3 regions of the Arthrobacter sp. LjRoot78 genome follow, and region 2 is predicted to be linked to each of the others. Evidence: riboswitches for the same ligand, from Rfam matches in the RefSeq annotation. Region 2 holds a riboswitch; each other region holds the start of a gene.
What was found. Region 2 has a riboswitch for S-adenosylmethionine ahead of metX (homoserine O-acetyltransferase MetX). Riboswitches for the same ligand answer to the same signal wherever they lie in the genome.

Region 1: another riboswitch for S-adenosylmethionine. It lies ahead of ACSQ1X_RS13535 (aminotransferase class V-fold PLP-dependent enzyme); the one in region 2 lies ahead of metX (homoserine O-acetyltransferase MetX).
Region 3: another riboswitch for S-adenosylmethionine. It lies ahead of ACSQ1X_RS19970 (DUF1737 domain-containing protein); the one in region 2 lies ahead of metX (homoserine O-acetyltransferase MetX).

Annotation. Positions count from the first base shown of each region.
Region 1 covers NZ_CAXUTG020000001.1:2,905,721-2,913,401, reverse strand. Annotated here, with positions in the region: RNA gene ssrA (transfer-messenger RNA) at 1-244, shown strand, start outside; gene ACSQ1X_RS13565 (hypothetical protein) at 359-493, opposite strand; gene ACSQ1X_RS13560 (hypothetical protein) at 573-944, opposite strand; gene ACSQ1X_RS13555 (fluoride efflux transporter FluC) at 1,040-1,408, opposite strand; gene ACSQ1X_RS13550 (fluoride efflux transporter FluC) at 1,405-1,821, opposite strand; gene ACSQ1X_RS13545 (metal-dependent transcriptional regulator) at 1,837-2,550, opposite strand; gene ACSQ1X_RS13540 (class I SAM-dependent methyltransferase) at 2,582-3,355, opposite strand; gene ACSQ1X_RS13535 (aminotransferase class V-fold PLP-dependent enzyme) at 3,446-4,858, opposite strand; SAM riboswitch class IV at 4,894-5,007, opposite strand; gene hisN (histidinol-phosphatase) at 5,225-6,037, opposite strand; gene rsgA (ribosome small subunit-dependent GTPase A) at 6,102-7,217, opposite strand; gene aroA (3-phosphoshikimate 1-carboxyvinyltransferase) at 7,207-7,681, opposite strand, start outside.
Region 2 covers NZ_CAXUTG020000001.1:1,487,329-1,495,009, reverse strand. Annotated here, with positions in the region: gene ACSQ1X_RS06835 (MFS transporter) at 1-689, opposite strand, end outside; gene metX (homoserine O-acetyltransferase MetX) at 862-2,073, opposite strand; SAM riboswitch class IV at 2,086-2,201, opposite strand; gene ACSQ1X_RS06825 (bifunctional o-acetylhomoserine/o-acetylserine sulfhydrylase) at 2,293-3,609, opposite strand; SAM riboswitch class IV at 3,679-3,794, opposite strand; gene ACSQ1X_RS06820 (VOC family protein) at 3,955-4,593, shown strand; gene ACSQ1X_RS06815 (CPBP family intramembrane glutamic endopeptidase) at 4,755-5,522, opposite strand; gene ACSQ1X_RS06810 (histidine phosphatase family protein) at 5,608-6,288, shown strand; gene ACSQ1X_RS06805 (amidohydrolase family protein) at 6,296-7,516, opposite strand; gene ACSQ1X_RS06800 (NAD(P)/FAD-dependent oxidoreductase) at 7,528-7,681, opposite strand, start outside.
Region 3 covers NZ_CAXUTG020000001.1:4,288,360-4,296,040, reverse strand. Annotated here, with positions in the region: gene ACSQ1X_RS20000 (glutamate--cysteine ligase 2) at 1-1,118, shown strand, start outside; gene ACSQ1X_RS19995 (hypothetical protein) at 1,147-1,470, shown strand; gene ACSQ1X_RS19990 (nuclear transport factor 2 family protein) at 1,552-1,944, shown strand; gene ACSQ1X_RS19985 (hypothetical protein) at 2,061-2,303, opposite strand; gene ACSQ1X_RS19980 (O-succinylhomoserine sulfhydrylase) at 2,349-3,557, opposite strand; gene ACSQ1X_RS19975 (rhodanese-like domain-containing protein) at 3,558-3,968, opposite strand; gene ACSQ1X_RS19970 (DUF1737 domain-containing protein) at 3,965-4,282, opposite strand; SAM riboswitch class IV at 4,317-4,431, opposite strand; gene ACSQ1X_RS19965 (NtaA/DmoA family FMN-dependent monooxygenase) at 4,664-5,959, shown strand; gene ACSQ1X_RS19960 (aromatic amino acid ammonia-lyase) at 5,964-7,559, shown strand; gene ACSQ1X_RS19955 (PLP-dependent cysteine synthase family protein) at 7,556-7,681, shown strand, end outside.

The DNA of each region.
Region 1 (7,681 bases), 1.4 Mb from region 2:
CTGCCTAAGCAGTAAGACAGTCCGTCAGCCCGGGATTGCTATCGTCCCGGATCCTGGCGTCATTAAGATAGCCACTGCTGTTTACCTTCGTCATTGGGGTGAACGGGACTCTTAAATGACTGGGCCCGGATCAGCTACTCGTTTGCAGGATAGCTGGGGCCGAGAAAATCCGACGCAAACTGCGCCCGGAGAAGCCCTGACAACACGACATCGGACGGGGGTTCAATTCCCCCCATCTCCACCATCGGGACGGCGGCAACGCGGTCCCACCCCGTGCAAAAGGCCGGAAGCGAAAGCTTCCGGCCTTTTGTTTTCGGCACCGATCTGGCATTCTCCAGCGGCCGTCCGCGGCCCCGGGTCAGCGCTTCTTGATGTGCGCGACGGGGTCCACGTGGGTGTCCAGCTCATGCTTGGACTTCTTTTCGGCCCTCTTTTGCTTGATGGACTTGTCCGACTTCTTGGTAACCTGCCGGTGCGGCGATTTGTCAGGCATGTCGCCCTCCCTAACGTCGGGGCCCTCGAATAGGCCCCGTGCTTGTAAGGTACGCCTGTTTTGTCCCGAATGTAACTGGTCAGGAACCCGGCACTTCAACGTCGACGATGCCGACGAACCGGCTCCCGATGCCCTCGTATTCACTACGGACCAGACCCGGCAGGACCGGGGGCAGGTCCGACGCCGCGTGATGGACGCAGCAGACATACGTGAACGGCGGCCACCATTTCTTGGGCCGGGCGGCTTCCGAGAAACCGCAGACCGCGCAGGTCAGCTGGACCCAGACCGGCCGCTTGCCGGTCCGGTTTGCCTTGGACTGGACGAGCCAGGCCGGGGGATTGTCCAGGAGTTCGGACAGTTCGGCGTCCGACAGCCTGGCGGGGATACCGTGACGGTGTGCCATTTCCAGCGGGATGTCGAGGATTTGAGCTGCTTCACGTCGCGTAACCATCGTTTAACGATACGGGATGCGGGGCCGCTCCTCGTTCACGACGGCGGGACTCCGGCGCAGAGGCCGGGTCTCCACACGCTGTCGGCCGGCAAGCCTCAGCCAGAGATGGCAATTCCCGCGGCGGCGGCGCTGAGCCCGGCCACGAGGTTGACCGTGACGTTCAGGGCAGCTGCAACGTACCGCACCTCACTGACCAGCCGGATGGTGGCAGTGGTCCAGGAACTGAAGGTTGTCAGCCCGCCGGCCAGCCCGGTGGCGATCGCCGCATGCCATTCCCCGCCGAGCCCCAGCCTGCCGGTAACGCCCAGGGAAAGGCCGATGATCAGCGACCCGATGACATTGACCACCAGGGTAGCCCAGGGCCAGTGCCGGCGGTCGCCAGCGCGGTGCGCGAAGTACGTGTCGACGGAGAACCTGAGCAGGCCTCCTGCAACGCCGAAAATTCCTACCAGCAGCGCTGTCATGATCCACCTGTCCGGTCGCTCAGGGCCTTGCCTGCTTTCCAGCCCGCGGCGGCCGCACCGAGACCCAGAACCAGCGAGAGGCCGAGATAGATCAGCCAGGTCACGTGCTGCCCGGAACGGGCCTCCTGGTTAACGGAAAAGACCACGGCGGAGAAAGTTGTGAACGAGCCCAGCAGCCCGGGCCCAATCCCCGCCCGCAGCCAGAACGCTGTCCTGGGGCGTGCCATCCACACCGTGGTGAGCGCGGCAAGGACAAAGCTTCCGCAAACGTTGATGGCCAAGGTGGTCCACGGGATCGCGCCAGGGGGTTCGGGCAGGAGGACGCCCAGACCGTAGCGGAGTTCCGTCCCCACGAGAGCCCCGAGGGCGACTGCCGTCCAGGCACGCCAGCCGGCGCTTCTGAGGGCCTTCATTCAGGCGGCACGCATTCAGGCGTCCGCCAGCCGGCATCCGGCGTGGCGTGAATCGCTGTATACCCACAGCGCTGACGACACCTCATCGGCGAGGTCGAATTCGCGGCCGGCTCCGGCAGCGCCGATCCGGACCACCAGTGCGCCGCCGAAGGGTTTCCGGCCAAGCACTTCGATGTCGGCATCGAGATCGATCTCCTGCGCGGAAAGATAGCGCAGGAGTTCGGGGTTGTCGTCGCTGATCCGGGTGATCCGGCCTGTGTGGCCGTCGTCGAGTTCGCTCATCCGATGGGCGTGCGGCATATGGACCGTGCCGTCCGCTGCCGGGATGGGGTCACCGTGCGGGTCGCGCAGGGGATCGCCGAGCTTGCGGGCCATCCGCTCGATGAAGGTATCCGACACTGCGTGTTCCAGGAGTTCGGCTTCGTCGTGGACTTCATCCCAGCTGTAGCCGAGTTCCTGGACGAGGTAGGTCTCAATCAGGCGGTGACGCCGGACCATCGAGAGCGCGAGGCGGATTCCGTCCGCCGTGAGCGTGATGGCGCTGTACGGCTTGTGGTCAACCAGGCCCTGGTCCTTGAGTTTGCGGACCATCTCCGAGACCGAGGAGTTTGCGACGCCAAGCCGCTGGGCCAGCTGCGAGGACGTGATGGGCTTGTCCTGCCACTCCGTAAAGGAGTAGATGACCTTGACGTAGTCCTCGATGGAGGAGGAGGGCGCGCTGGTCTTCACGAGTCCAAGCCTACCGCTTTGGCTGCGGCACTCATGCTTTGAACGCCCGCCAGGTCTGGGTGAGGTAGGGAAGTCCGATGGTGTCCGCCGGGGAATGGCCCAGGTGCTCGTGGAGGTACCAGTCCAGGTTGTGGCGGACCTTTGCGCGCGTACTTTCGCCGGCCGCGAGGTAATAGCTGCGGGACTTTGCCAGTTCGACGATGTCTCCGGTGGTCACTGAGTCTTCCCAGCGTGTCAGGTGGCTCTCAAGCCCGGCAAACTCCGGCCCGATTGCGGGACGGAAGTCCGGCTTGTGCACGTCCCCTGCATGCATGATCCGGGACAAGCGGTGGACCCACGGGACGGACGTATCCAGCTGATTCCACACCAGTCCCAGCACGCCGGCAGGGCGGAGGATGCGGGACAGTTCGGTGCTTGCCAGGAGGGGATCGCACCAGTGCCAGGCCTGGGCAACAACGACGACGTCGAACGCCGCGTCCGGGAGTCCGGTTGCCTCCGCTGTGCCCTCCGTCGCTGGAACTCCCGGCAGGACGAGGCGCAGTTGGGCGAGCATGTCCGGTGAAGGATCCACCGCGGAGACTGCCAGCCCGCGTTGCACCAGCAATGCGGTGTACTTGCCCGTCCCCGCCCCAATGTCAGCGGCGTCGGACACTCCGGCGATCCCGCCGACGCTTTCGATCAGCCAGTCCGCAGAGTCGCCAGGGTAGCTTGGGCGGACCCGGTCGTAGTGTTCACCGCCGTCCTGGAAGCTTTGGCCGAGCTCGTGCCGGCGCTGGTGGTGCAGTTTGGGGCCTCCCCGTGCCACGTGCAATCTCCTTCGGGCAGGCTGGAATTCTTACCCCTCGAATTTACCGCACAGACCGTGTCCCCAGTCCTCGGGCCTCAGGCCCAACGCTCAGTCGTCGGTGCAGGGCGCCGCGCCGGCGGTGCCGGGGGTATTGGGCGCCCATTCCGGGTAGCTGCGGGTGTCGTTGGCCGGCACCCAGCGGCCCGCGTCCACAACGTAGTCCCAGCCCAGGCCCGTGCGGCGGAGTTCCTCAATGCCAGCGAGCAGGCGCTGGGCGTCCTCCAGCCGGGATCCGACGCCGAAGCTTGCGCGGAGCGAGCCCGAGGGCAGTCCCAGCCGCTTGAGCAGCGGGTGGGCGCAGAAGCGGCCGTCCCGCAGGCCCACGCCGTGTTCGGCGGAGAGGTAGGCCGCAACAAGGCCCGCGTCGTAGCCGGCGACGGAGAAGTTGACCACCCCGATCGTGTCATTGGTGTCGCTGAAGATCTGGTGCACCGTGACGCCGTCGATCCTCTGCAGCCCCTCCACGAGGAAGGACCGGATGGCGGTCTCGTGGGCGTGCCACAGCTCCTGGTCCAGAGCGCCGATGACCTGCGTGGCGCGGGCAAGGGTGGCGGCGCCGAGCACGTTGGGCGAGCCGCCCTCATGCCGTGCCGGTCCCGTGGCCCAGCTGACGGAATCCAGCCGGGCCTCGCGGACCGCTCCGCCGCCTGCCAGGTGGGGGGTCCCGGCGTCGAGCCAGTCCGGCCGGCCCACGAGGACGCCGGAGCCGAAGGGTGCATACAGCTTGTGACCCGAGAAGGCGAGGTAGTCGACGTCGTCCGCTGCGATGTCGATGCGGCGGTGCGGGGCCAGTTGCGCCGCGTCCACCACAATCCTTGCGCCGTGTTCGTGCGCCAAAGCGGCCAGTTCACGGATCGGAAGGATTTCGCCGGTGACATTGGAGGCGCCGGTGACGGCCAGCAGGCTGATGTCACCCTGCCGGAGTTCAGTGCGCAGGCTCTCCAGGGTTGCCTTCAGGGTGGACGCGGCAACCACGCTGCGGTGCGGCACGCCCTGCCAGGGGAGCAGGTTGGCGTGGTGCTCGATGTCCAGGTAGAGCACTTCACCGGTGTGGCGGCCGTCCGCCACCGGCAGGCAGCCCGCCAGCAGGTTCAGGGAGTCGGTGGTGTTCCTGGTGAAAATGACGGAATCGTCCGGCCTGCCGCCCACGAAGCCGCGGACGATATTCCGCGCGTTTTCGTACACGGACGTGCTGATCTGCGAAGCGTAGCCCGCGCCTCGGTGCACGCTGGCGTAGTACGGCAGGATTTCGTTGAGGTAGGCCGAGACGACGGACAGTGCCGGTGCCGACGCGCCGTAGTCCAGGTTCGCGTAGCGGACGTGGCCGCCCTGGATCAGCGGAGCCTGGATCTCCGCGCCGGTGACGGCCGAGAGGGGGCGCCGGGCGACGCTGAACCGTTCATCCAGACGGGCTGGGGCGGGGGCGGTTCCGGAGTTTGCGGGGAACGTGGCAGTAGTCATGGGGACCTCACTGTAAAGGGACCCCTCACTCCGGGGATCCGCGCTTGCCGGGTCCGTTCCGGACCGGCCTGGTCGTCACCCGGGGCACCCCACCGCGAATGGAGGGTTGCCGGCCAGCAAACCGGGGTTTAGCGCTGGCACTCGTGACCTGTTTCGAGATTAGGACATTGACAGCGCCGCGGGAAAGTTGCGGCAATTATTAAGCACTTTGTTACGCGAGGCAGAAGAATGGCGTTGCGGCCGAACAAAGGACGGCGGACGCACCCTTGGGAGGGGCGTCCGCCGTCGTTTATTCGGCACTGCGTTCATTCGGCGCTGCGTTGATCTGCCGCCCTCGCGCCTAGCGACCGGGGGGTGCGCTGCGCGTCAGAGGAGGTCGTCGAGGTCCGGGTTCAGGCGCTTGAGGACCTCCGAATGGAGGATCGAGTTGGTGGCGAGGGCATTCCCGCCGAAGGGGCCGTCCACTCCCTCCAGCGAAGTGAAGCGGCCTCCGGCTTCGGTGACAATGGGCACCAGGGCGGCCATGTCGTAGAGGTTCAGTTCCGGCTCGCAGGCGATGTCCACGGACCCTTCGGCCACCATGCAATAAGACCAGAAGTCGCCGTAGGCCCGGGTCCGCCAGACGTCCTCCGTGAGGCCCAGGAATTCATCCAGGTTGCCGCGTTCCTTCCAGCCGCTAAGGCTCGAGTAGGAGAGGGAGGCGTCCGAGAGCTTGGACACGTTCGAAACCTTCAGCCGGGTGGCTGCCGCAAGCGACCGTCCCATGTAGGCGCCAGCCCCTTTAGCGGCCCACCAGCGCTTTCCCAGCGCCGGTGCGCTGACCAGGCCGACCACCGGCTCGCCCTCATCCACGAGGGCGATCAGGGTGGCCCACACCGGCACGCCGCGCACGAAGTTCTTGGTGCCGTCGATCGGATCGATGATCCAGCGGCGGGAACCGTGCCCGGAGCTGCCGAATTCTTCGCCGAGGACGGCATCCCGCGGGCGGGAACGGGACAGCTGGCCGCGGATGGACTCTTCAGCTGATTTGTCAGCATCCGTGACCGGGGTCAGGTCCGGTTTGGTTTCAATCTGAAGGTCCAGCGCCTTGAAGCGGCTCATGGTCTGGGAGTCGACAGAGTCAGCCAGTACATGGGCGAGGCGCAGGTCGTCGTTGTAGCTCGAAGCGGGTTGGGTCATGGTTCCAAACTACCGTCTCTGTGGCCGGCCGGGCGGGATGTCAGGTCCCTGGCCCCTCCGCCTGCTACGAAACGATGCCGAGTTCCTTCGCTTCCTGAGCTTCCATCCGGGGATCGGTGCCGAGCAACCGCCGCAGGGACGCAAGACGCGCCGCGCCGGACGGCCCTGCGTGTCCTTCGGCCACCCAGGCGTCCACGCCGCAGTTGACGGCGGATGCATCATGCTTGCAGCCGCGTTCGCAGGCATCCGTGCCGGGTTCGAGGTCGGGGAACGAACGCAGGATCCGGTCCGGATCGACGTGGGCAAGGCCGAATGACCGGATACCCGGGGTGTCAATAATCCAGCTTCCGGCGGGCGCGTCACTGATCCGCAGGGCAAGTGCCGACGACGACGTGTGCCGTCCCCGCCCGGTGACGGCGTTGACTCCTCCGGTGGCCCGCTCAGCGCCGGTCAGGGCATTGACCATGGTGGACTTCCCCACGCCCGAATGCCCAAGCATGACGGTGACCTTGCCGTCGAGGTGTGAACGGAGCTGCGAGACGGCGTCGCTGTCGAGGCGCGCGGACAGCCCGTCGTCCGAGCGGGCATCGATGCCGGAGGCGGCGGCGTCGGCGGTCCGGCTGATGATGACCGGGAAATCAAGGTGCCGGTAGTTGGACAGGAGCTCGGTGGGATCCTTGACATCCGCCTTGGTGACCAGCAGCAGCGGCTCGATGCCGGCGTCGTATGCCGCCACCAGGGCGCGGTCGATAAATCCTGTGCGGGGTTCCGGATTGGCGGCGGCGACCACCACCACGAGCTGGTCCGCATTCGCCACGACCGCCCGCTCAATCGGATCCGTGTCGTCGGCGCTGCGCCGCAAAAGGGTGCGCCGGTCCTGGATCTTCACGAGCCGGGCAAGGGTGTCGGGCTCTCCGGAAACATCACCCACCAGGGACACGAAGTCCCCGGCCACTACCGGCGAACGACGCAGCTCGCGTGCCCGCGCGGCGACCACGATGCGCTCGTTGCCGCTGTCTTCGCCCACCACCGCCGTGTAGCGCCCGCGGTCCACCGTGATGATCCGGCCGGTCACGGCGTCGTCATGGCTGGGCCGGTCCTTGGTCCGTGGACGCGTACCTTTCTTGTTGGGACGGACCCGGATATCGGACTCGTCCCATGTACCGGTGCTACGCCCCACTGGCCTGTTCCGTCTGCCGGCCCGGCTGTGGTGCCAGCATAGCTTCCCACAGCTGCGGGAAGTCGGGCATTGTCTTGGACGTGGTGCCGATGTCTTCAACCTCGACGCCGGGAACGGCGAGGCCGAGGATGGCCCCGGCGGTGGCCATCCGGTGGTCGGCGTAGCTGTGAACTGTTCCGCCGTGGAGCTTTGCAGGCCGGATTATCAGGCCGTCGGCGGTTTCCTCAGCGTCCCCGCCCAGGCGGTTGATTTCCGTGACGAGTGCGGCAAGCCTGTCGGTCTCGTGGCCGCGGAGGTGCGCTATGCCGGTCAGCCGCGACGGGGTTGTTGCCAACGCACACAACGCTGCCACGGTCGGTGCCAGTTCGCTGGTGTCGGCGAAGTCTGCGCCCTTGATTTCCGGTCCGCCCGTAACGGTGAGTGTCCCGTCGGTCAGCGTGACCGTGGCGCCCATGGCAGCCAGG
Region 2 (7,681 bases):
GCCTCGAGGAAGATGGGGGCATCCTGGACCTTGGTCCGGATATAGTAGCCCACGATCACGATCACCGCGGACAGCCAGAAGGCGACGCGCCAGCCCCAGCCGAGGAAGTCGGCGGAGGACAGCGTGGAGGACAGGGTGAAGAGCACGCCGGTGGCCAGGAGGTTGCCCATGGGCACGGCAGACTGCGGCCAGCTGGACCAGAATCCGCGGGACTTGCTGGGGCTGTGCTCAGCCACGAGCAGCACGGCGCCGCCCCATTCCCCGCCGACGGCGAATCCCTGCACGAACCGCAGGAACACCAGCAGGGCGGGTGCCCAGTAGCCGATCTGCGCGAAGGTGGGGAGGCAGCCCATCGCGAACGTGGAGACGCCCACCAGGATGATGCTCAGCTGGAGCAGCTGCTTGCGGCCGAACTTGTCACCGAAGTGGCCAAAAACGATGCCGCCGATGGGACGGGCGACGAAGCCCACCGCGTAAGTCACGAAGGCGGCAATAATCCCGTCCAGCTCCGTGCCGGAATTGGGGAAGAACATCTTGCCGAAAACCAGTGTTGCCGCCGAGGCGTAGAGGAAGAACTCGTACCACTCAACAACAGTGCCGGCCATCGAGGCCGTCACCACCTTCTTCAGGCCGGAGGCCTTGACGTCAGTCTCATCTGTGCGCCTTGCGGCGGAGTCTTGCGTGCTCATTTGTGAACTCCTTCGGCGTCTCCGTCGACGCCATGTGGACCATTCCGTAGCGGCCGCGTGTGATGTGCACCACCAACGCGCCGGTCCCCTAGAGTATGGACTCACATTGCCGCAGGCTCAACGCCATTTTCTGCAGAACTGCTCTGCAAAAATGCACATTGAGCCGACGGGGCTATGCGAAGAAGTTCTGCCGCAACTGCGTGCTGAGCTGGCCGATCTCGGTCAGGAAGCCGTCATGGCCGATGGGCGCTTCGATGACGTGCACTGGCACATCCCCCGGCAGCGCAGCCGCGAGTTCATAAGACTGTGCCGGAAAATACAGCCGGTCCGTATTCACGGCGGCAATAAAGAACTCGGCCGTGGCCTGGGCCAACGCGTCCTTGAGCGGACCGCGCCCGCGGCCCACGTCGTGGCTCATGAGCGCTTCGGTGATGGCGATGTAGCTGTTGGCATCGAAGCGCCGGACCAGCTTGGTGCCCTGGTGGTCGAGGTAGCTCTCCACCTGGTAGCGGCCGCGGTCCCCCAGCGACACCGCTTCGAGCGGGCTCTCGCTGCTCTGGGCGTTGCGGCCGAACCGGGTCTCCAGCTCGTACGCGGAGCGGTAGGTGATGTGTGCGATCCTGCGTGCCAGGGCCAGGCCGGCTTCCGGCTCCGGGCCGCCGTAGTAGTCGCCGTCGTTGAAGTTGACGTCCTGGCGGATGGCGAGGGTCTGGGCCTGGGCAAAAGCGATCTGCTCGGCGGTGCTGCTCGCTCCAATGGATATCACGGCACAGCGCCGGACGCGGTCCGGGTAGCTCACGGCCCATTCCAGTGCCCGGGCTCCGCCCAGGGAGCCGCCCAACACCGCGTACCAGCTCTCGATCCCCAGCGCATCCGCCAGCCGGGACTCGGCCGCCGTTGTGTCCCGCAGGGTCACCAGGGGGAAGCGCGAACCCCACGGCTTACCGTCCGGGGCCGGGGCGGAAGGACCGGTGGAACCGTAGCAGCCGCCGACGATGTTGATGGAGACCACGAAGTACTTGTCCGTATCAACGGGGGCTCCGGGTCCGGCCAGCTGTTCCCACCAGCCTTCCTCGTCGCTGGCACCCCTGGTGACGTGCGTGGTGCCGGTGAGGGCGTGCTGCACCAGCACGGCGTTGGAACGGTCCGCGTTCAGCGTGCCCCATGTTTCGTACGCAAGCGTTACGTCCGGCAGAAAGCCGCCGGCCTCCAGCTCCAGCCCGCCAACGCTGAGGAACTTGACCGTACCGTCAGGGACGGCGGTGTCCACCGTGCTGGTATCCGTGTTGTTGCCTGTCGTTGTATCCGTGGTGTTGCCTGTGGTTGCATCCACTGCGCGGGTATCTGTTTCGGGTACACCGCTGCGGGTGACGGCAATCGTCATCTGAGGACCTCTTCTTCGCGCTTGCCCGCCGCCAACTGGCCGGCAGGCCAGGTCTTCACCCGGGGCACCCCGCCGCGGAAGGAGGGTTGCCGGCCAGCAAGCCGGGGCTGTCGCTGGCACTCATGACCTTCAAAGAGTCTACGAAATGCGTCGCCGCAATGGCTAAGAATGTGACATCAATATGACTCCCGGCGTCGTGGACGCCGGGAGCCGTACTGGTCAGTCGCCCTTGGCGGCGCGGAAACCGGCGTCGAGGTCGGCGATGATGTCGTCGATGTGCTCCAGCCCCACCGAGAGGCGGACCAGGCCGGGGGTCACACCGGCCACGGCCTGCTGCTCTTCCGTCAACTGGCTGTGCGTGGTCGACGCCGGGTGGATGACCAGGGAGCGCACGTCACCGATGTTTGCCACGTGGGAGTGCAGCTCCAAGGCATCCACGAACCGCTTGCCTGCCTCGGCCCCGCCGGCGATGTTGAAGGACACAATCGCGCCGGTGCCCTTGGGTCCATACTTGCGGCCGCGCTCGTACCAGGGGCTGGACGGCAGGCCCGCATAGGCGACGGATTCGACGTCGTCCCTGGACTCCAGCCACTCGGCGACGGTCACCGCGTTGGCAACGTGCCGCTCCACACGCAGGCTCAGGGTTTCCAGCCCCTGGGCGATGAGGAAGGCGTTGAACGGGGATACCGCCGAACCGAGATCGCGCAGCAGCTGGACGCGGGCCTTGAGGATGTAGGACAGGTTCGCCCCCAGTGCACCGTCCGCCCCGAGGTCGCGGGCGTAGACAAGGCCGTTGTAGGTGGGGTCCGGCGTATTGAAGCCCGGGAACTTCTCCGGGTCCTTTCCGAAGTCGAAGTTGCCGGAGTCCACGATCACGCCGGCGATGGCGCTGCCGTGCCCGCCGAGGTACTTCGTGGCCGAGTGCACCACAATGTCGGCACCCCATTCCAGCGGCCGGATGAGGTACGGAGTGGACAACGTGTTGTCCACGATCAGCGGGACGCCTGCCTCGTGGGCAACGCGGGACACGCCTTCGATGTCCAGGACATCCTGGCGCGGATTGGAGACCACCTCGGCGAAGAAGAGCTTGGTGTTCGGCCGGACGGCATCCTTCCACTGCTGGAGGTTGTCCGGATCCTCGACGAACGTCACGGAGATGCCGAACTTCTTCAGGGTGTGGGCCAGGAGGTTATACGTGCCGCCGTACAGGCTGGGGCTGGCCACCACGTGGTCGCCGGCTTCGGCCACGTTGAGGATGGCGAAGGTTTCGGCAGCCTGGCCCGAGCTGAGCAGGAGCGCTGCCAGGCCACCTTCCAGGCTGGCAACGCGCTGTTCCACCGTGTCCTGGGTGGGGTTGCCGATGCGGGTGTAGATGGGCGCCAGCTCGGCCAGCGCGAAGCGGTTGGCGGCGCTTTCGGCGCTCGGGAACACGAACGACGTCGTCTGGTAGATAGGCAGTGCCCTGGCGCCGGTGGCGCTGTCCGGCTCCTGGCCGGCGTGGATCTGGCGGGTTTCGAATGACCATGCGTTGGACATCGGAGAGCTCCTTCTGAGGAAGGGCACCTCTGCCCTGCAGGACATGCTGGACATTCCCTGGCAGGACTGGTGCCGCGCTTGCCGCCCGGCGGTTGCCGGAGGGCCAGGTCTTCACCCGGGGCACCCCACCGCGGAACGAGGGTTGCCGGCCAGCTAGCCGGGGCTTGATGCTGGCGCTCATGACCTGGCCCCAGTCTAGGAACGGCGGATTGCCTGTGAACAGCTTTGTGACGAAGGACGTCAGCGGCGTGATTTCACGGGCCTCAGGCCGGCCCGCCATGACATCCCATCTTGGTAAGGCCACCCTTAGCTGAGAGCTCCATCACAAAGTGCCAAGATGAGGGCATGCGCATGGATCACGTCTCTTACGCCTGTGAACAAGATGGCTTGGCTGCCACCACCGAACGTATTGCAACCGCCCTCGGCGTCGAAGCCGTGAAGGGCGGGGTACACCCCCGTTTTGGCACCCGCAACATGATTATCCCGCTGGCCGGGCACAAATACCTGGAGGTTGTGGAGGTCCTGGACCACCCGGCCTCCGACAAGGCTCCGTTCGGGCAGGCTGTCCGGGCACGCTCCGCAGCCGGCGGCGGCTGGATGGGCTGGTGCGTCGAAGTGGACGACCTGGCACCGTTCGAAGAACGCCTCGGCCGATCGGCTGTCAACGGCAACCGCAAGTTCCCCGACGGCCGCGAACTCGTCTGGAAGCAGATCGGCATCCTGGGCCTCATTGCAGACCCGCAGGTTCCGTACATGCTCAAGTGGGAAGGCGACCCGGAGCTTCACCCGTCCAACGCCTACCCAAGCAACGTTAAGATGTCCAGCCTCACCATCGCGGGCTCGGCCGAACGCGTCACGGAGTGGCTCGGTCAACCGGTCGAGAAGCCTTTGGAAGATGTGGCCGTCGAATGGATCGCCCCGAAGGGAACACCGGGGATCCTCTCCGTCACCTTCGAAACCGCTTCCGGGGCAGTAACCATCTGACCCGGTTCCACAACGTGGAACCGCAAGGGACCACGCGGCAGCCTGCTGCCCCTTAACGGTGCCACACCATAAACTTCGGCCGCTATCAGCGGGTGCCAACGACGCCACCCACCGATAGCGGCCGAATCCTTTTAATCGAGCCCGAGCCAACCCAGCCCGATCTAACCCAGCCCGATCGCCTTGCCGAACAGGCTGAAGCCGACGAAAGCCACGATGTCCAGCAGCGCATGGGCGATCACCAGCGGCATGACGCGGCGGGTCTTCGTGTACACCCAGGCGAAAACAACACCCATGACGGCGTTGCCGATGAACGGGCCGAAGCCCTGGTAGAGGTGGTAGCTGCCGCGGAGCATGGAGCTTGCGAAGATGGCCAGCGGCATGCTCCACCCGAACTTCCCGAGCCGGTCCAGCAGGTAGCCCACCACGATGACTTCCTCGACGATCCCGTGCCGCACTGCGGAGAGGATCAGCACGGGAATGGTCCACCAGTAGGCGTCCAGCGCGCTGGGGATGATGGCGGTGGTGATGCCCAGCGCCCGGCCGGCCGCGTACAGCCCCAGGGAAGGGATGCCGATCAGCGCTGCCAGGCCCAGCCCCTGCAGCAGGTCCTTCCCCGGGCGGGCGAAGTTGAAGCCGAGTTTGCGGAACGCCGAAGCGCCGGACTCCCCCGCCCGCCGGTGTTCCGTGAGGAAATAGATCACCAGGACCACCGGCACGAGGGCGAACACAATGTCCAGCAACTGGTAGGTCAGGTCGAAGTATTCGCGGCTGCTCTGCGAGCGGTTGAGGGTGGACGTACCCTCCGCCAGGGGCGCACGCGTCAGCTTGTCGAGCAGCTGCACCACCGAATACACGGCGGACTGCCCCAGCGACAGACCCAGGACAATCCAGACTTCGATCCGCAGACGACGGCGGGAGGGAACCAGCATGTTCCTATCTTGCCTGCACTTGCTGGTTCTTTCCTGTCCGCCGCCTCACCGGAGCGGGGCAGCCCTGGGCCTATGCTAGGAATTTATGAGCGCGCCCGACAAAATCATCATGATCCGGCACGGCCAGTCCGCCGCCAATGCCGACACCTCCATCTACAACAGGGTCCCGGATTACCGGATACCGCTCACGGACCTCGGCGTGGCACAGGCACAGGCCGCCGGCGAGCAAATCCGCCGGGAGCTGGACGGGCAGCAGGTGTGTGTCTACGTGTCGCCATACCTCAGGGCATACCAGACCCTGGAAGCGCTCAACCTGGGCCCGCTCACTGAACGGGTCATCGAGGAGCCGCGACTCCGGGAGCAGGACTGGGCGAACTTCCAGATCGCCGGGGACATCGAGGACCAGAAGGAACTCCGCAACGCGTACGGCCATTTCTTCTACCGGTTCCGTGAGGGCGAATCCGGCTCGGATGTCTACGACCGGATCTCCTCCTTCATGGAAACACTCCACCGGCACTGGGCCCGGCCGGACTACGCCCGCAACGCGCTCTTCGTGACGCACGGGCTCACCATGCGGCTCTTCTGCATGCGCTGGTTCCATTGGTCCGTGGAGTACTTCGAGTCACTCAACAACCCGGACAACGCCGAGGTGCGGACCCTGGTGCGCACCCGGATGGGCAAGTTCGAGCTGGACAAGCCCTTCAGCCAGTGGGAGGACCGCCGTGTCGACGAAACGGTGCTGGACGCACCGCCTATGGTCTTCTGATGCACCCTTAGCGGGCGCGGACGCCAGCCCGCCAGACTGCGTGGGTCAGCGGGATGCCCGGCCGGTAGGCCAGGTGGGTGGCAGACGGGGCGTTAAGCAGGTGCAGGTCCGCACGGTGGCCGACGGCGACCGACCCCACCGCCCGTTCGCCGTCGACGTCGTTCCCCACCTCCCGGTGCAGCGCCAGCGCGCCGCCGTACGTGGCGGCCCGGACGGCCTCGTGGACGCTCAGCCGCATCTGCAGCACCGCGGTGGTGACGCAGAACGCCATGGAGCTCGTGTAAGAGGTTCCGGGGTTGCAGTTGGAGGCAAGGGCCACCGGCACGCCGGCGTCGAGCAGTTCGCGGCCGGGAGCCAGCGGCTGGCGGGTGGAGAGGTCGCAGGCCGGCAGGCACGTGGCCACGGTCCCCCTGCCGTCGGCTGCGGACCCGCTGCCCGCACCCTGCCACCCGGACCAGCTGCCCGCCAGGGCATCCACGTCCGCGGCGGACAAGTAATTCACATGGTCCACGCTCGCCGCCCCGAACTCCACGGCCAGCTGCACCCCGGGTCCTTCGCCGAGCTGGTTGCCGTGGACGCGCAGCCCCAGGCCCGCATCCTTGCAGGCCTCCAGCACGCGGCGGGACTGTCCCTCGTTGAACGCCCCCTGCTCGCAGAACACGTCCGCCCAGCTGACGTAGGGCCGCACGGCCGCCAGCATGGGTCCGCACACCAGGTCGGTGTAGTCGTCGGCATCGGCGCCGGCGGGGACCAGGTGGGCGCCGAGGTAGGTCACTTCGTCAGCCACAGTGGAGGCGATGCGCGCGCTGCGGGCCTCGTTCTCCACGTCCAGGCCGTAGCCGGTCTTGGTTTCAAGGTAGGTTGTTCCCTGCGAGACCGCTTCTGCAACGCGTCCCAGGGCCAGCCGGGTGAGGTCGAAGTCGCCCGTCTCCCGGGTGGCGCCCGTGGTCACGGCAATGCCGCCGGCGCTGTAGCTCTCGCCGGCCATCCGCGCCTCGAACTCGGCAGTGCGGTCACCGGCGAAGATCAGGTGCGTGTGCGAATCCACCCAGCCCGGCAGCAGGGCGCGGCCGCCGGCGTCGACGGACTCGTCAGCGGCCGGGGCCGCCGACGACGGTCCGATCCAGGAGATGCGCTCCCCCTCGATCACCACGGCGGCATCCTTGAGGACACGGTGCTCCGCGTCCTGGGTCATCAGCTCGGCAATGTTGGTGATGAGGGTGCTCATAAGTCCATTCTTCAGTGCCGGATGGACCAGCGGGTCGCGGCCAGGGCCGCCGCTGTCCGGGATGCCGGACTAAGCCCACTTTCCTCGTCCCAGGCACGCTGCCCCACGGACGGGCCGGCCAGGATCAGCTCCGCAGCCAGTTCCGCAATGCCGGACGACGTCTGA
Region 3 (7,681 bases), 2.8 Mb from region 2:
ACGCTCCGGACAAACCGCGGATTCCGGACCCGCACGATCCAGCCCGTAACGACAGCGACACCGGGCTGACTGCCGAGCTGAAACTTGAGCAGATCGAGACGCAGACGCGCCCGTGCCTGGACTATGAGGAGCTGCTGCTGCAGATCCGCCAGGGGCGTGCCCTGGCGGACAGCGCCGCGAAGAAACACAATGCCCGCGTGGCAGCGCTGGCAACATCGCCCATTGCCTCCACAACGCACACCACGCCGAACCCCCGCTATGCCACCATGCAGGAGCGCTTCGGCCTCACCGTCCATGAGCAGCTGACCTGCGGTTTCCACGTCCACACTTTCGTCGAATCGGCTGAGGAAGGCGTCGCCGTCATCGACCGGATCCGGGACAAGCTGGCGGTTCTCACGGCGCTCAGCGCGAACTCGCCGTACTGGAACGGCGTTGAGACCGGTTTCGAAAGCTACCGCACGCAGGCGTGGAACCGCTGGCCGACGTCGGGCCCGTCCCAGATCTTCGGGACCCACTCCATGTACCGCCGCGTGGTCACCCGGCTGCTCGACAGCGGCGTGCTGCTGGATGAAGGCATGATCTATTTCGACGCGCGGCTCTCCCGGAACCACCCCACCGTGGAAGTCCGGGTGGCAGACGTCTGCCTGCATGCCGAGGACGCGGCCCTGATCGCCGTCCTTGTGCGCGGTCTGGTGGAATCGGCCAGCAGGGAATGGCGGGCCGGTGTGGACCCGGCCCCCGTACCCACAGTGCTCCTCAGGATGGCGGCGTGGCAGGCCAGCAATTGCGGGCTTCGGGGAGACCTGCTCGATTTCGGCACGTTCCGCCCGGCACCGGCCGCTGAAGTAGTGGAGGCACTGGTGGACTACGTGGCGCCCGTCCTGGCCGAACAGGGCGAGCTGGAATTGGCCCGCGAAGGCATGCGCAGGGTCCTGGACCGGGGCACGGGCTCGGAACAGCAGCGCCGTGCCATGCAGGAGGGCCTGGCGGCCAGCTCGGACGCAGCCGCCGGGCTGGCTGCCGTGGTGGCCCACGCGGTGGATGTCAGCATGCGCCCGGCTGAAGCCATCACCGCGCGCGAGAAGGCGCCGGTGCTGTTGCGCGTCCGCCAGTCCTGATCAGGTTCCTACTACCCCGGAGCGCGCCATGGAAACCGAATTCGCCACAGTCGCCGGCCATGATGTCACCACCATCACCTGTGTCTGCGGAAACACCGTCAGCGACGAGGGGCTGATCCAGGCCAACTCCGAAGGCATGCCCGTCCACCTCGGCGAGGGCACTCCCGTGCCGGAGGGACTCGCGGCCTGGCCCGGGGATGAGGACCTTTACACGCTGTGCCCTGCCTGCGGCCGGGTCTACCACGACACCGTCATTGAAGAGACCGGAACCGCACCTGTGGCCTTCACGGTGGATGTGGCGGCCGGTCCCATCGCCGAAGCGATCCGCCTGCACTGGGAGCTCGACACCTAACTCATCGACAATCAAATTCCGCGGGAATAGCCTTGAACCGTCCGAGAATTACCCGACGACGAAGACGGGAAGGTACCCGAAATGGGAACCCAGGAGAATGTTGAACTGGTCCGGCGCGGATACGAGGCATTCAGTGCAGGCGATATGGCAACCCTTGGCGAAATGTTCGCGGAGCACGCAGTCTGGCACGTTGCCGGAGACGGCGTGCTGTCCGGAAAGAAGGAGGGACGCGACGCCATCCTGGCCTATTTCGGTGAGCTCGGAACGCGTTCCGGAGGCAACCTGAAGGTGACCGTTGAGGAGATCATCGGCGGGGAAACCAACACCGTTGCGGTCCAGCACAACCGAGCAGAGACCGGCGGCCGGTCCCTGGACCAGGACGGCGCAATCGCATTCCGGGTGGCTGACGGCAAGATTACCGAGGCGCGGGAGTTCTTCCAGGACACTGCGAAAGGCGACGCATTCTGGGGCTAGCCGGAGCTACTCCGAAATCCGACCCGGTACTTCTGCACCTTCGGCGCCGCGGCTGGCGATTCAGTCCGTCTGCCCCACCTGCCAGACGTTGTTATCCCGGCACGAGTCCGGCTTGGTCACTCGTACGTGGCAAGCGGCGAGGACGGATACGGCGGCGACGACGGCGTGGAGGTGCTTTGGGACGCCGGCGCACTCGTACTGGCCGGATCTGAGGCTCCGGCCGAACCGCAGCCCGATACTGCGGTGGCCGCGGCTGCCAGCATCAGAAGCACCGCGGCTGCCCGGGCACGGGCACGGGCTTGGGCGCGGTTCCGGGACAGCCCGGCATCACCATAAGCAATGTCACCAAAGAAGGGCACGCCTTCATCATGGCACTGCAGACACGGTCGTCACAGAAGACCCGGTCAGATCTGCTTGAGTGCCTGCTCCAGGTCGCGGATGAGGTCGTCGACATCCTCGAGTCCAACCGACAACCGGACCACACCGTCGCTGAGCCCGATGGCCGCTCGGCCTTCCGGCCCCATGGCGCGGTGCGTCGTGGTGGCCGGGTGGGTGATGAGCGACTTGGCATCGCCCAGGTTGTTGGAGATGTCGATGATCCGCAGCGCATCCAGCAGCGCGAAGGCGGCCTCCTTCGCCGAACGCCCGGCGGACGGTGAGAGCTCCAGCGTGAGCACGGTGCCGCCGGCCTTCATCTGCTTGGCGGCCAGCTCGTACTGCGGGTGCGACCTCAGCAGCGGGTATTTGACCCAGCTGACGGCCGGCTGCTCCTCCAGCCATCCGGCCAGGCGAAGCGCGGAGGCGGAGGAGTGCTTGACGCGCAGGGCCATGGTCTCCAGGCCCTTGGTCAGCACCCAGGCGTTGAATGCGGACAGTGCAGGCCCGGTGTGGCGCATGAGCTGCTTGACCGGGCCGTCGATGAACTCCTTGGTGCCCAGGATGGCGCCGCCGAGCACCCGTCCCTGGCCGTCGATGTGCTTGGTGCCGGAGTACACAATCACGTCCGCGCCGAGCTCGCCGCAGCGCTGCAGCAGGGGAGTGGCAAAGACGTTGTCGACGACGACCGTCGCCCCGGCCGAGTGGGCCAGTTCGCTGACCGCGGCGATGTCCACGATCTCCTGCATCGGGTTCGACGGCGACTCGAAGAAGACCGCCGTCGTCGGCTCCGCCAACGCGGCCCGCCATTGCTCCAGGTCCGGGCCGTCCACGAACACCGTTTCCACGCCCCAGCGGGGCAGGATCTCATTCAGGATCACAAAGCAGGAGCCGAACAGCGAGCGGGCAGCCACCACGCGGTCGCCCGCGGCCAGCAGCGCACCGAGGGCAGTGAAGACGGCGGACATGCCCGACGCCGTCGCAAAGGACGCCTCCGTGCCCTCGAGCAGCCGGAGCCGCTCCTGGAACGTCGCCACCGACGGGTTGCCGTAGCGGGAGTACACGAACCGTTCGTCTTCGCCCGTGAAGGCGCGTTCGGCGGCTGCCGCGGATTCATACACGAAGCCGGAGTTGAGGAAGATCGGCTCGGCCGTCTCCTGGAAGTTGGTGCGGTCAAGGCCGCCGCGGACAGCCTGGGTGTCGGGGTTCCAGCCGGCGGCGTCGGGATTGAAAGTCACTTAGTTCTTTCCGAGGTTGGTGGGTAGTCCGCGGTTCTTCCAGCCGTTGACGGTGCGCTCGCCATAACGGTCCGGTTCGCCTTCAAAGCCTTCGAGGACGTTGTAGGCCGTGAAGCCGGCCTGCGTGGCGGCGATTGCCGCGGCGACCGAGCGGACGCCGGAACGGCAGAGGAACACCAGTTCAACGCCGGTGTCCTCCGGTGCCTGCTGCTTCAGCTGGTGAATGAAATCCGGGTTGGGGATGCCGCCGGGGAAGGTCCACTGGATGAAGAGGGGATCGTTTTCGGTGGCTTTCGTGTCCGGGATGCCGATGTGGGCCCACTCGCCTTCGGTGCGGACATCCACCAGGACTGCGCCCTGTTCCAGCTTGGCCCAGGCGTCCTGGGGGCTCAGGTCTCCGGCGTAGCTCATGCGTGGCCCTCGAAACCCTCGCCGGGGAAGTCGAGGTCAAACTCAAGTTCGTCCACGGCGGTTGCCACCGCGGCGTCCGAGCTGGCGATGGCTGCGGGCAGGACCACGGCCTGCGCCACGATCACGCTGGTGCCGTTGAACGTGGCCGCCGGGCTCCCGTGCAAAACATAACCATCGGCCAGCGCTGCGGAGATGCGCTCGCAGAAGGAGCGGTCATCGGGGCCGGTGATGAGCCGGTAGGCCAGCTTTTCCTGGGGCAGGTCCTGGGCCGGTAGTTCCTGGCCGGCGGCGGCCGGTTCGGTGGCCGGAGCCAGTGGGGCGGGTGCGTCAGACACGACGGATCTCCTTCTCTCACGCTTGCAGCTCGAATGGGTCGATATGCCGAGTATTCACCTGAGGCACCCCGCCGTGGAAGGAGGGTTGCCGACCGGCCAGTCAGGGCTTGGCACCGGTTCTCATTACTCCCCAAAAACGTAACACTTACGACGGCGGCCTGCACCGCCGTCGTCGTCATCTTCCGTAACGGGAGAGGGCTGAAAGCGGTGCTGGCCCCGTGTTTCCAGTGACCCGTGCGTGACCCCGTACTGCGGTTACAAAAGACCCTGCCGGGAGGATAATGACGGGAGATGAACCGCTGTAACGCCGGATGAAATCAGGCAGCCGTGAATGGATCGAACGGGAATACAGTCAGTCCCATGCTGCACTTCGGTTGGTTTGTGGGTCACGGCTTCGGCGTCCAGGGCTGGGGCACGCCAGGCTACGGCATCGGCTACGACTGGAAAAAGCCCGCCCTGTACCAGCATGCCGTGCGCGAATTCGAGCGGGCCGGGCTGGACCTGTTCATCATCGAAGACTCCCTCACGGTGCCGGACACCTACGGCGGCAGCGCCGAGGTGTCGCTGGCGCAGGCGTCGTTCGCGCCCAAGCACGATCCGCTGGCACTGGTGCCGTACCTGCTCTCCGCCACGGAACACCTGGGCATTGTTCCCACAGTCAGCGCCTCCTTCTACCCGCCGTTCACCGCGGCCCGGCTGCTGGCCACGCTGCAGCATTTCTCCAACGGCCAGGTGGGCTGGAACGTGGTGACCTCCGGCAGTGACCTGGCCGCGCAGAACTACGGCCTGGACCAGCAGATCGAGCACGACCTCCGCTACGAGAAAGCAGAGGAATTTGTGGACGTGGTGCGCAAGCTCTGGCGCAGCTGGGAGCCGGACGCCATTGTGGAGGACGCGGACGCCGGCGTCTTCGCGGACCACACGAAGGTCCACCCCATCAACCACGACGGCGAGTTCTTCAAGGTCCGCGGACCGCTGAACACCGCGCCGCTACCCGAGGAACCGGTGCTGGTGCAGGCCGGGGCATCCCCGCGCGGCAAAGCGTTCGCGGGTGCCAACACGGACGTCGCCATCGCCCTGGCCAGGGGTGCGGACGGCATGAAGGCCTACCGGGACTCGATCCGGGCCGAGGCGGCAGCGGCAGGGAGGAACCCCGACGACGTCAAGGTGCTGTTCGTCCTCAAACCCACCGTGGTTGGGTCCCGGGCAGAAGCGGACGAACTCCGGGAGCAGCGGCGCCGGCTCACGCAGCGCGACATCGACAGCCAGCTGAACTCCATCTCGTATCTCTCCGTCATCGACTTCAAACAGTTCGACCTCGACGCCCCGCTCCCCGAACTCACCACGAACAGCAACCAGGGCACCCTGGATCACTTCACCAAAGCCGGTCCGCCCGGCTCCACGCTGCGCCAGCTCCTGCAGGCGCGCAGCGGCGGCGCCGGGGACAGCATCATCGGCACCGCCGAGGACATTGCGGACTACCTCGAGGAGACAGGGGCCACGGTGGGCGGAGACGGGTTCCTGTTCTCCGGCTTCGTGGACCCGGCCACCGTTCACGGGGTGCTGGACCGCCTGGCGCCCGTGCTGCGGCGCCGCGGGCTGCTCCGGACAAGCTACGGCGACGGCGGCTTCCGCCGGAACCTGCTGGACTTCTAGTCCGATGGGCAACGGCAGCGGCAACTTCCTGATCGGTACGGCGCACCTGCGTGCCAGGGACATCGCCGAGGCCGCGGCTGACCCGGCCGTGAAGTTCGTCCTCAGCACGGACGCCCTGGAAATGATCGGGCGCTCGCGCGAGGTGGTGGAGCAGGCCATCGACTCCGGCCACCGCGTCTACGGACTCAATACGCTGCTGGGCTCCGGGCGGGACACCGCTGTGGAAGAGAAGTCGATCCTTGCCTACCAGGTTCAGGTGGTGCGGTACCACAACAGCGGCGTGGGGGACCTGCTGGGCGCCGACGAGGTCAGGGCCGTGATCCTGGCGCGGCTGGTGGGCTTCAGCCGCGGCGGCTCCGGAGTCCGGCCGGAAACAGCCCGCTTCTACGCTGACATGCTTAACCGGGGTGTGGTCCCCGCCGTCCCCCGCGAAGGATCCGTTGGTTCCGCCGACCTCACCCACCTGGCCGCAGTGGCCGCCGTCGCCATCGGGGAGGGCCAGGCTGTCAGCGCGGACGGGCAGCTGGTGCCCGGCGGGCAGGCGCTGGCCGACGCCGGGCTGGCTCCGCTGGAACTGGCGCCCGGCGAGGCCCTGGCCCTGGTCAGCTCCAACTCCTATTCCATCGGTGTCGGCGCGCTGGTGCTGCACCGCATACTGCGGCTCGCCGATCTTGCCGACACGGCGCTCGCGCTGTCGCTTGAGGCGACGGCAAGGCATGACGGCGGGGGCAACCTCAGCCCGTTTTCGCCAGCGGTGCAGGCTGCCAAAGCCGTGCACGGTCAGGCGGTCACGGCGGCCCACGTGCTGGGGCTCCTGGAGGGAGGCTGGCTGGAGGACCACACCCGGAAGGTTTCCGTGCAGGACGCGCTGTCCTTCCGGGCGGCGCCCCAGACCCACGGTGCTGTCCGGTGGCAGGTCACTTCTCTGGAAGACGCCCTGGAGGTGGAGCTCAACGGCCGGGGCGACAACCCGCTCACCGACGTCGGCTCCGGGCGGATGGTGTCCGGCGGGAACTTCCAGCCCATGCAGCTGGCCCTGGCATTCGAGGCGCTGCGCCTGGGACTGGCCCATCTGGGGATCAGCAGCGAACGCCGGATTGCCAAGCTTTACCCGCCGCAGCGCCTGATCCGCCAGCGGCACCTCGAGGCTGCCAGGAACGGAGCCACGCTGGAGCCCGAAGAACTGCCCGGGCTGCTCTGGTATTCGGCGGCCGGCCTGCTGTCCGAGCTCAAGGTCCTCGCGGCGCCGGCCACGCTGGGGGCGCCCACGCTCTCCGCGGACATCGAAGACCACTCCACCCTGGCGCCGCTGGCCCTCCAGTTGCTGGAGCGTTCCGTGGACGCCGCCGGGAAGTTGCTCGCGATCGAGGCTCTGACCGCCGCGTACCTGCTGGGCGGGGCGGAAGCCCGTGCGGTGCGGCCGCTCGGAAAGGGGACTGCCGCCGTCGTCGCCCGTCTGTCCGGCCTCCTGGCCCGGCATCTGCCGGCGGCAGCGCTCGTAGAACAGGCTTCCGTAGAACTGGACGGCTTCCTAGGCGCCGGCTTCCTGGGCGCCGCATTCGACGACGGCCCCGCCGGCAGCACGGAAAGGCAACGATGAGCATCATGACAGGCAGGCACGCGGTTCAGGCCGCTGATGTTGCGGCGGACGCCGCAGCTGTCCTGGCGCAGGTGGGAAACACGCCGCTGGTGCCGCTGGATGTCCTCTCCAAAGGCCTCGGC